DNA from 3 places in the uncultured Halovibrio sp. genome. Region 1 is predicted to be linked to each of the others. Evidence: riboswitches for the same ligand, from Rfam matches in the RefSeq annotation. Region 1 holds a riboswitch; each other region holds the start of a gene.

Region 1 (3,270 bases):
GCAGCGCCGGCAGGAAATCCGGATGGGATTCCACCATGCGCGAGCGGGCAAGCGCGATGCGCCGGGCTGCCACATCATTCTCCGCCGCCCTGTCGAGCTGTTCCATCTGGTTGCGGAATTCCATTTCATAGCCGGGAACGAACTCCTCCAGCCAGGCCCACTCCCGCTTCTCGAGGCCACTCTCCTGATAGTACGAGGCCGCCTGCTGCATGACTTTGGTGTCGCCACCTTGAAAGATGGCGAACACGGCACCATTCAGGATTACCAGCAACAGGGTTACGAGCGGAAAGTTCTTCCGCGAAACAGCTTTATGGAGCGGAATGATCAGCATGGTTGGGCGTCCTTTTCTGTGTCCGGCTTCCTTTGGACCCGGGTCCGGGGAGAGCATAGCCCATTAACCGCCCGTAGCCAGCCCCGATCCCACTGACGGGATCCGTACATCACCACAGCGTGATCACCCACACGAACAGACAGGGGGAAACCCATGAAGATCCTGATGGTCCTGACATCGCACAGCGACATGGGCAACACCGGCCACAAGACCGGTTTCTGGCTGGAAGAGTTCACGGCACCCTACTACGCATTCCGCGATGCCGGAGCCGAGGTGACACTGGCCAGCCCCGCGGGCGGTCAGCCTCCGGTTGACCCCAACAGCGAGGCGGACGATGCCCAGACCGAGACCACTCGCCGCTTCCAGACGGATGAGGACGCGAAAACAGCGCTCGCGACGACACAGAAACTCTCGGACCTGTCGATCGATGGGTTCGATGCCGTCTTCTACCCCGGCGGCCACGGCCCGCTCTGGGACCTGGCGGAGGACGCCGACAGCATCCGTCTGATCGAGAACGCCGCCAGCCAGGACAAGGTGATCGGTGCTGTCTGCCACGCCCCTGGCGTCTTCCGGCACGTTAAGGGTGCGAACGGCGAACCGCTGGTCAAGGGCCGGGAGGCAACCGGTTTCACCAATACCGAAGAGGAAGCAGTGGGTCTTTCCGAGGTCGTGCCCTTCCTGGTGGAGGACATGCTGGAGGCCAATGGCGCGGATTACCGCTGCGGGGATGACTGGAGTTCGTTCGTGGTCCGCGACGGCAGACTGGTAACCGGCCAGAATCCGGCCTCATCCGAGGAAACCGCGAAAGCGGTCCTGAATACCCTGAAGCAGTAACGGGCCCGTCTGGGCCCGTTCAGGGTTACTGGGTGGTGTTGTAGACGTAGGAGTCGACCGTGCCGTCCTCGTTGAAACGCACCACCAGGTCCGTGGTTTCCGCTTCACGGAAGGCGGACCAGCGGTACTTGGCATAGGTCCAGGTCCGCTTGCCGTCTTCGAGACCAGTGCGCCACGGATCGCCGAACATGGCTTCAATGTCCGAGCGGGTCGTCTCGCCGACATTGATCTCTTCCACCTTGTGAGTGGCAAAGTCTTTGCCGACACTGGCGCAACCGGCAGCCACGAGCATCACACCTGCCAGAAACACGCCTGCGAACTGCTTGCCTGTGCGCATTACACTACTCCCTTTACGGATGTCGCCCCTATCCTACCCAGAGCCTTCCGGCACTGAAAGTCACGACCAATTGCCGTTTATTCATTCCGCTACCACTTGCTTTGGGTCGCCCTGCTGACCTACATTGGTCGCGTTCCGCAGCGAGGGGAACTCCGGTGAGAATCCGGGGCTGTCGCGCAACGGTATGGTGGTTCCGCCACTAAGCCCGATTACCTCCTCGGAACAGAGACTGGAGCCTTCGCGTCAAGGGTGAAAGGTCGGAAAGGGCACTGCACCACTACCATCCCGTGCCCCTACCCTCCGTTTCGACTCCGCGTTGGCTTCTCCAAAAATCCTCTGAAAGACTCAAGGAGAAGCCCGTGTTGGAAGCTACCATCCATTCCAATCCCGAATCCGTTCATACCGCCGGTATACACACCAGCGCTGAAACCGCTGGCCTGGACACCCTTATCCTGCAGAGCAGGCTGACCCGCAGCGCCCGGCGCCTTCTGGAAGCCATGGGGGTGCGCATTGAACCGGTGCGCTGGGACAGGATCGCCGGCCCCGCCGTCTACCGCCTGGCCTGCGCACAGCGCCGCCCTGTTCTCCACTGGCTGCCGCCCGAGGCCTCCGAGATGCTGATGGAGGATCTGCGCCGCGAGGAGGATGACCCGCGCACGCCGGAATGGGCCCATGACCTGCTTCGCCGCCAGCGTGCCGGCACCCTGCTGGACATGGATGACGGCATCGAGTTCGGGGACGACGGCATCGATGCCGGCCTCGTCCTGCATGATCTGCTGCGCCATCCCGGCGCCTGAACCAGCCGCCGGTCTCTGCGCTACATTCCGTCACAGGGATGGTGACGATGCTCACACTCTGTAATCGGCGCTGACAGCCATTCGGGAGTAGGCTGAATTGAGGCTTGCGACCAAACCAACAGGGAGGTTTGGCAATGGTGATGTCCGGCGGCTACCAGGCCCAGTCTTCTCATACCCTGATGCGGGTAGGGCTGGGCTCTATCGTCCTGCTGCTGGTTCTGGCGTTCGGGGCCGCCACGGCCCTGATTGAGTTCAAGACCGGGGTGCGCGCCTACGCGACCGGAGAAAGCCTCTGGTCCAAGGGGCGGCAGGCCGCCGTCTACCACCTGAACCGATACACAGAGACCGACGACCCGGCACACCTGAACCAGGCCCGCGAGGGCCTGGTAACGCCGCTGGCCTACCGCAAGGCACGCCAGGCGATGACCGCATCGCCCATGAAGGCCCAGCGCGCTGCCGAGATGTTCCGGGAGGGAGGCAGCCATCCCGATGACATTCCCCGCCTGATCAACGTGTACCGCTACATGGGGTATTCGAGCCTGTTCCATTCCCCACTGCAGATCTGGCGGGATGCGGACCCGCATATCCTTCGTCTCGAGGAGATCCTGACGCTGCTGTCGGAGGACGAGATCGACAGCGCCGAATACCCCAACCTCCGGGACGAGGTCGACCGCATCAACCAGGAGCTGGTGGCCATGGAGTCCGACTTCTCCTCGAGCCTGGGCCGCATCGACCGCACCCTGAACGGGCTCCTCCTGCTGACCGTGGCCACGGTTCTGGCGCTGGCCGGCGTGCTGGTGACAATGCTGTTCGTCAGTGCCGCAAGGCGCATGGCCCGGACCGAGGATGAGCTGCGCACCACACTGGAACACGCAGCCGTGGGCATGGCCCGGCTTTCGCTTTCCGGCATCATCCGCTCGGCCAACCAGCGCTTCGCCCAGACCCTGGGTTATCCCCAGGATTCCCTGGAA
Region 2 (3,270 bases), on a different contig from region 1:
CACGTCCCAGAAGACCGATTCGCGATCCGACCGAAATCCGACTTCAACGGTTCCTGAGGTCTCAGGCTCGAGGTTCGGATTGCCAAAACCCGGGTAGTAGAGGTCGTTGAAGGTGGGTGCTCGAAAGGCGGTCCCGTAACTGGCTCGCGCACTGTATACAGAGCTCAGATCGTACCCCAGTGCCACTGCCCCTGTGGTCTCTTCACCAAAGGCCTCGTTGTCGTCCCAACGCCCACTGAGCTGCAGACTGGTGGCTCCAAACTCGCTCAACAGCTGAGCAAACGCAGCCCTGTTGCTGCGACGGTCTTCCTCGTAAGGTTCACTGCTATCAACATCGTCCACGCGATATTCAGTGCCGGCAATCAGTTCATGGTTTCCGAAACTGAACGTATTCTCCCACCGCGCTGTTCGACTCGTTGTGTCAAAGAAACTTGGACCACTAACCCGTTCACTGTCCTGTTCGTCCCTTGCCTCACTGAGTTGGATGGACGTCGTCCAGTTCCGGACGACAGGTGTGCTGGCTTTCACACCCAGCGTCCTCATGTCGAAATCGGTCTCCCCGCGGAAAAACTCTGTGTTGCCGCTACTCTGAAGACCAACGACCCCGATGGACGCGCCGTTATCAAACCCATGGCTCACGCTGAAGGTCCCTGCCGCATTCCGGAAACCTTTGTCTTCACCTCCGGGGCGCAGGTTGGTGCCGTCCGTCTCGAGGTAGTGGCCCTGCAGACTGTAGCGGGTGTCACCGTTCTGGCCGCTCACGCCACCGTTGAATTGCTGGGTGGAAAAGCTGCCTCCCCCCATCTCGATCCACTGTTGATCCTGGTCGCCACGCGGGGTGGTAAACCCCTGGATAACCCCACCGACAGCGTCAGATCCGTAAAGCGTTCCCTTGGGACCGCGGACAACCTCGATACGCTGAAGTAACTGGGGGGGGATGTATTGCCAGGGCGCACTGCCGGCAGTTGCCGAACGGATCCGGATACCATCCAATAGCAGGATCGTTGACTCACTGCTGGTTCCCCGAGTGAAAACGCTGGTGTTCTTACCGAAACTCCCACTCGAAGTGACATTGATCCCTGGTTGCGCCTGAAGAACGTCGCCGAGTTCCCTAGGATTACGCTGTTGAAGATCCCTGGAATCAATGACCGTTACAGAGGACAGGCTCTCACTAGCGGTCTCAACGCCAAGCGTCGAGGTAACAACCAGAGGATCCATATTGAAAGCGGCAACCCGGTTAATCCCGTCCGCCTCCTGGGCCGTAGAAACGGATGCGCTAAGACTTATTGCAGCTGCCAGAGGCAGAATGGCCTGTCGGTTGGTCATGGTGTAACTCCCTGTTGCCTGCTGCGCTTCCCCGCACAGCATTGCTGGACGCGTCGCGGGGGCAGACTCAGGGTGACAGGCGGCGGGAGGTTGAATAGTGCGCAGCGTGAGCCGCGGGGGAAGATCCGGCCGGCCTGTCGTTGCCCTCCGCAACGCATGGCGATCCCTTCAGGCCGGTCTACGGGCTGATGAGCGGATGCCCATGGCATCCCCAGCGACCGCCTTCCCATGCTTCTCCGGCACAGTGGCGTGATGGCCGCCTTTGACTCAATCACCGTTGCGGGGGCAGCGCCGGCCTCGCTGCTTCATGCAGCTCACCGGCTTCCCGTTTCATCCCTGCCACAGCAGGGACACCTGAAAGTGGATCGAACCCTACCAAGGGCCCATGACCGGGTCAACTCAGCCATGAATGCCAGAACCAGCCACCGGGCACGGGAAGTACGGATGACGGGCGGCTTGGACTTCCACCTGGCGCTGGCTATCATAGGCCGCCTGACGATTAACACTGGACATTGGATGGAAGGGATTTGCTGAAAACTCAACTCAGGGAACTCGGGCAACGCCTGAGCTGGACCGGCTGGTTTCTGTTAGCCAATGGCGTACTGGCTCTTCTGGTTGGCCTGCGTTATCTGCCCTGGATCACCATTCCAGACGGTACCACCGGCATCTATGTCACCTTCCTGTACCTGGCGCAGTTCCCGCTGCTGGCACTGGTCGCCGGCCTGCCGCTGCTGGTGATCGGACTCATCCCCAGCCGCCGGCTGCTCATCGCTTTGGGGACAGTGTATGCAACGGGCGCTCTCGGGCTCCTGCTGATTGATACCGTCACCTATGCCCAGTTCCGTTTCCATCTCTCCGGATTTGTTCTGGATATGGCCCTTAAGGGCGGCACCCAGATCTTTGCCTTTCCCTGGCAGATGTGGGCCATAGCCGGCGGCGCGACGCTCGGGCTGCTGCTTCTGGAGCTGGTCATGGGCATCTTCCTGTTCCGGCGGCGGCCACGGGGGCGCTGGCTGGCACTCGGTATTGCCACCGTCTTTGCCGGCCAGCTGGTTGTGCACGGCTGGCACGCCTGGGCGGATGCCAACCACGACAGCCGCATCACCTCAATCACCCGGGCCATGCCGCTGTATTACGGCGCAACCGCCAAGCGTTTCATGGAAAAGAACGGACTGGTGGACCCCGAGGCCATCCGGGAACAGAGCGCCGCCAGCGCGCTCACCACTGGCGGCGGCGGTGGCCAGTTGGATTACCCCACCGAGCCCCTGAGCTGTGAAAGGCCGGCCGAACGCCCCAACGTGCTGGTGATCGCGATAGACGGCGCCCGCGGCGACATGGTCGATCCCCGGTGGATGCCGAACATCCATGAATTTGCGGGCAGGAGCCTGCAGTTCACGGATCACTACAGCAATGGTAATGCCACCAAGCCGGGCATTTTCACCCTGTTCTATTCACTGCCCAGCGGCTACTGGGAGGCGTTCACCACCGCCAAACAGCCGCCGGTGATGATTACGCGCATGCAGGAACTGGACTACCGGATGAAGATCCTGAGCTCCGCGCCGCTGATCAGCCCCGCGTTCACCAAGAACGTCTTCGCTTCTGTGGACGATCTGCGCCTGGAAACACCCGGCGACAAACCCTGGGACCGTGACACCCGCATCACCAATGACTGGTTGGACTTCACTGCGCAGCAGAGTGAGGCCAGCACCGGTGAGCCATTCTTCGGGTTCCTGTTCTACGACACACCACACAACCACCGGGTGCCGGACGATTATCCGGTGAAATTCCAGCCGTACTGGGATCCGGTGAACAAGCTGGCCCTGGGCCCGGACTTCAACCCGGAACTGATGCGCAACAACTACAAGTCCACCCTGCATTTCGTGGACAATCAGGTCGGGCGCGTGCTTTCCGACCTCCGTGACCGGGACCTTCTGGATTCCACCA
Region 3 (3,270 bases), on a different contig from region 1:
CCGTCGGTCGTGTGACGGCCGGTCAGGTTGATGCCGTAGTCATCAAATCCCCACTCCGCGCGGTCGCTGATGAGTGTGATGTTGCGATCCGCGTCCATGTTCAGGCGGGTGTAGTCGGTCCACCAGTCGTGCCAGTAGGCTTTGATGAAGTAACCGTTCTGTTCATTCACCTGGTGATCCCACTTCAGGGAGACAATGTGCTCGTCGCGGTCGTTGACCGCCTTGAAGTTGTTGGAGGCCCGGGAGAAGTCAGCTTCAACATCGTTGCGAAGCACAAGCACATTCAGCGATTGGCCTGTGCCCGCATCCAGCTGGTAGCGACCACCGTAGGAGCTGCGGGTAAAGCCGCGTTTCTGGCGTCGGGCGCTGTCCTGAAGTGCGGTATCGCGGTAGGGCTGATAGCCGTCTGAATGGTCGTGCTCACCGAACACCAGCCAGCGCCCATAGTCATTGCGGTTGCTTACATGGCCGGCGAGGCGGCGGTCACCCAGTGACCCGATGGCACCGGTGAGGGTGCCCCCTGAATCCTTTTCAGGTTTACGCAGCACAATGTTCACAACACCGGCCACCGCCTGGGTGCCGTAGAACAGGCCCTGGCCGCCCTTAAGGATCTCAATGCGCTCCACCATATGAGTGCTGATGGAATCCAGCGGCGAGGTGCTGCCGAACAGCCGGTTATTGATGCGGACACCGTCCACCAGCCAGAGCACATCCTGGCTACGTGAGCCCTGGATGGCGATGTCGGCGTAGTCACCGCGGCCGGTCTTGGGACTCAAGTAGACGCCGGGCACGTTTCCCTGGAGTGCCTGACCGACATCGCTGATGCCGGTCCGTTCGAGCTCCTGAGCGTCGATGACTTCCAGTTCCGCGCCGTAATCGGACAGCTCCGAGGGAAGGGTTTCTTCAAGGGCAGAACCCTGGACTACCAGCTCGTCCAGTGCCATATGGTGATCAGCCCCGAGCGCGGACACTGGGGATACAAGGGCGAGTAGTAGACAGAGTCGTTTCATACAAGGTGCTCCAGCACTGAATCCATTAGTGATGGAGCCCTCACGCGGGCAGGCCGACAGGGGGTCAGCGGTTGTAACACCGGTCCGTTGGCGGCCCGAACACCTCAATCGCGAAGGCTCGGCTTCCGGCCCTTCAGTAATGTGGACCGGGCTTCGGCAGGTCTTCGGACTCAGGGGCGGGCGCCATTGCCTGGCGCTGGCCTTGGATCACGGCTTCCCATCCGGTCAGGACAGTGCCCGGGTTACCCCCTGTGATCCTTGTTCCCCAATACCGCTGCGCGTCAGTCCCGGACTCTCACCGGGTTCCCCAGCGCTCCTCGTGGAGCGCTGACCGAAGCGTCGGGGAGCCTAGGAAAGTCGCTGATGAAAGTCAAAGGCGGTTGGTGTCAGTTTGACCAGGCGGTGGCAATCCTCTAGGATTCGATCCTCTTTCGTCCCTGGGTGGTCAGCATTCGTTCGGATGCCTGGCTGAAACGGGAACCCGGTGAGAGTCCGGGACTGCCCCCGCAACGGTGAATGCTGGGCGCGGATCATACCCCGCCACTGTGATGGTGCCATCATGGGAAGGCGATCCGCCCGAACCGATCAGGTTCCAGCATGAGTCCGGAGACCGGCCCAGTGGGAACAGCATCGAGCGCGCGGCGGGCGCGCTGGTGACGCTGGCTGACCCGTAACCGACCCATGCGTCCTGAAACCCCGGAACACAACGGCCCACTTCGACAGGGGCTATCCACCGGTGCCTGTGCCACGGCCGCCTCGGTAGCTGCCGCGCGTGCGTTGCTGGCGGGTGTTGAGGAGCGATGCGTAAGTATCCGGTTGCCCCGAGGCGAGGAGCCGGCCATGACTATCGAGGACCTGGCGGTGACCGGCGTAGCCGCCACCGCCGGCGTCATCAAGGACGCCGGGGATGATCCCGACGCCACCCATGGTGCGCGGCTCTGGGTACGCCTGGAGCTGGGGAGTGAGCCGGGCGTACGCTTCCATGCCGGGGAAGGGGTGGGTACCGTGACCCGTTCCGGTCTGCCGATAGCCGTGGGCGAAGCCGCCATCAATCCGGTGCCCCGGCGCCTGATCGCCGAACACCTTGACTCCATCGCGGCAGATACCGCCTACGAAGGCGGCTTCGATGTCAGCGTCGGCATCGACGACGGTGAGGCCGACGACGTGATTCACGCGTTCACGCCGGAGGGCGGCCGTCCGGAACCGCTCCGGGTTGCCCGATTGGCAGCGCGGGGACTGGTCGAGATGGAGTGAATCACGTAGCGGGAGCGCCCGCCCGGAGACAGTGTGACACTGGCCGCCGAGACAACGGGCGGATCGGAGTCACTACTTCAGCTACCGCAGCTGGGTTATTATCTATAGCTAAATTGAGGACAGGATTTCGTAACTGTCTGAGTGGTAGCAATGTCCTATTTTGTCCTGTTTTAGCGATAGCTAAAGACAGACTGATCGTCCGAGGCTGTATACGTAGAAACACAATGGCAGAAAGCAGAACGCAGGCGAGGAACACTGTAGAGCCCGCAGAAACGAACGAACAGACGAATATCAACAGTAGTGTGACCCGGTACGAAGGCGATCAGCCGACAGAGCACAGCGTCTACGGCACGCGCCAGCAGGACAGCCAACTCATGTTCTTCGACGGGCAGGTCCCCGACGCGGAAACGGTTCGCAGCGGCGATGTCCGGGAACAGACGCTGGCCGTGCTCGATCAGATTCGTGCCATGGCCGCCGAATCCGGTCTCGAATCGCGTGACCTGATGCGGACGACGGTGTACCTCACGGAGATGGACCAGCTGGAAGGTGTCAAGCAGGCGTACGCGGCGTTCTTCGACGGGCAGCGACCGTCACGGACCGTCGTCGGTGTCGCAAGCCTACCGAACGATGCGGCGGTGCAGATCGAAGCGACGGGCGTAAAGCGGTAATCGGTGGCGAATCTGGGCAGCTATTGTCACTGAACCCAGCGGAACCGGATTCCGGCCGGAAGCCTGGCGACGGACCGCTGCGTTTGAGAGCCCCCGGTGCAAACGACGGGACATGGAGCAGATGGACGGCCTCGACGTCGTCGGCTGTGAGCGCTGTGACGAGCTCTGTCGCTCGCGCTCGCGAATCGTCAACGGCGTCGGCCCCGCGGACGCGGACCTGCTGTTCGTCGGCGAGGCCCCCGGCGCGAACGAGGACGAGGAAGGCGAGCCGTTCGTCGGACGTTCGGGGAGTATCCTCGACGACGCGCTCCGCGATGCGGGGCTGGCTCGCGCCGACG

The links. A riboswitch is a leader RNA that binds a small molecule or an ion and turns the genes downstream of it on or off. The one in region 1 is predicted to bind cobalamin.
Region 2: it holds a riboswitch for cobalamin, as region 1 does, so the genes downstream of both, QZ501_RS05955 (TonB-dependent receptor) here and QZ501_RS11285 (hypothetical protein) in region 1, are expected to answer to the same signal.
Region 3: it holds a riboswitch for cobalamin, as region 1 does, so the genes downstream of both, QZ501_RS01470 (cobalt-precorrin-5B (C(1))-methyltransferase) here and QZ501_RS11285 (hypothetical protein) in region 1, are expected to answer to the same signal.

The regions. Positions count from the first base shown of each region.
Region 1 covers NZ_CAJXMA010000060.1:5,869-9,138, forward strand. Annotated here, with positions in the region: gene QZ501_RS11270 (rhomboid family intramembrane serine protease) at 1-331, opposite strand, end outside; gene QZ501_RS11275 (type 1 glutamine amidotransferase domain-containing protein) at 485-1,165, shown strand; gene bamE (outer membrane protein assembly factor BamE) at 1,191-1,502, opposite strand; cobalamin riboswitch at 1,588-1,738, shown strand; gene QZ501_RS11285 (hypothetical protein) at 1,862-2,299, shown strand; gene QZ501_RS11290 (sensor domain-containing diguanylate cyclase) at 2,434-3,270, shown strand, end outside.
Region 2 covers NZ_CAJXMA010000019.1:17,739-21,008, forward strand. Annotated here, with positions in the region: gene QZ501_RS05955 (TonB-dependent receptor) at 1-1,326, opposite strand, end outside; cobalamin riboswitch at 1,480-1,699, opposite strand; gene QZ501_RS05960 (DUF3413 domain-containing protein) at 1,854-3,270, shown strand, end outside.
Region 3 covers NZ_CAJXMA010000003.1:377-3,646, reverse strand. Annotated here, with positions in the region: gene QZ501_RS01475 (TonB-dependent receptor) at 1-1,010, opposite strand, end outside; cobalamin riboswitch at 1,148-1,361, opposite strand; cobalamin riboswitch at 1,433-1,644, shown strand; gene QZ501_RS01470 (cobalt-precorrin-5B (C(1))-methyltransferase) at 1,692-2,264, shown strand; gene QZ501_RS01465 (RidA family protein) at 2,489-2,932, shown strand; gene QZ501_RS01460 (uracil-DNA glycosylase) at 3,054-3,270, shown strand, end outside.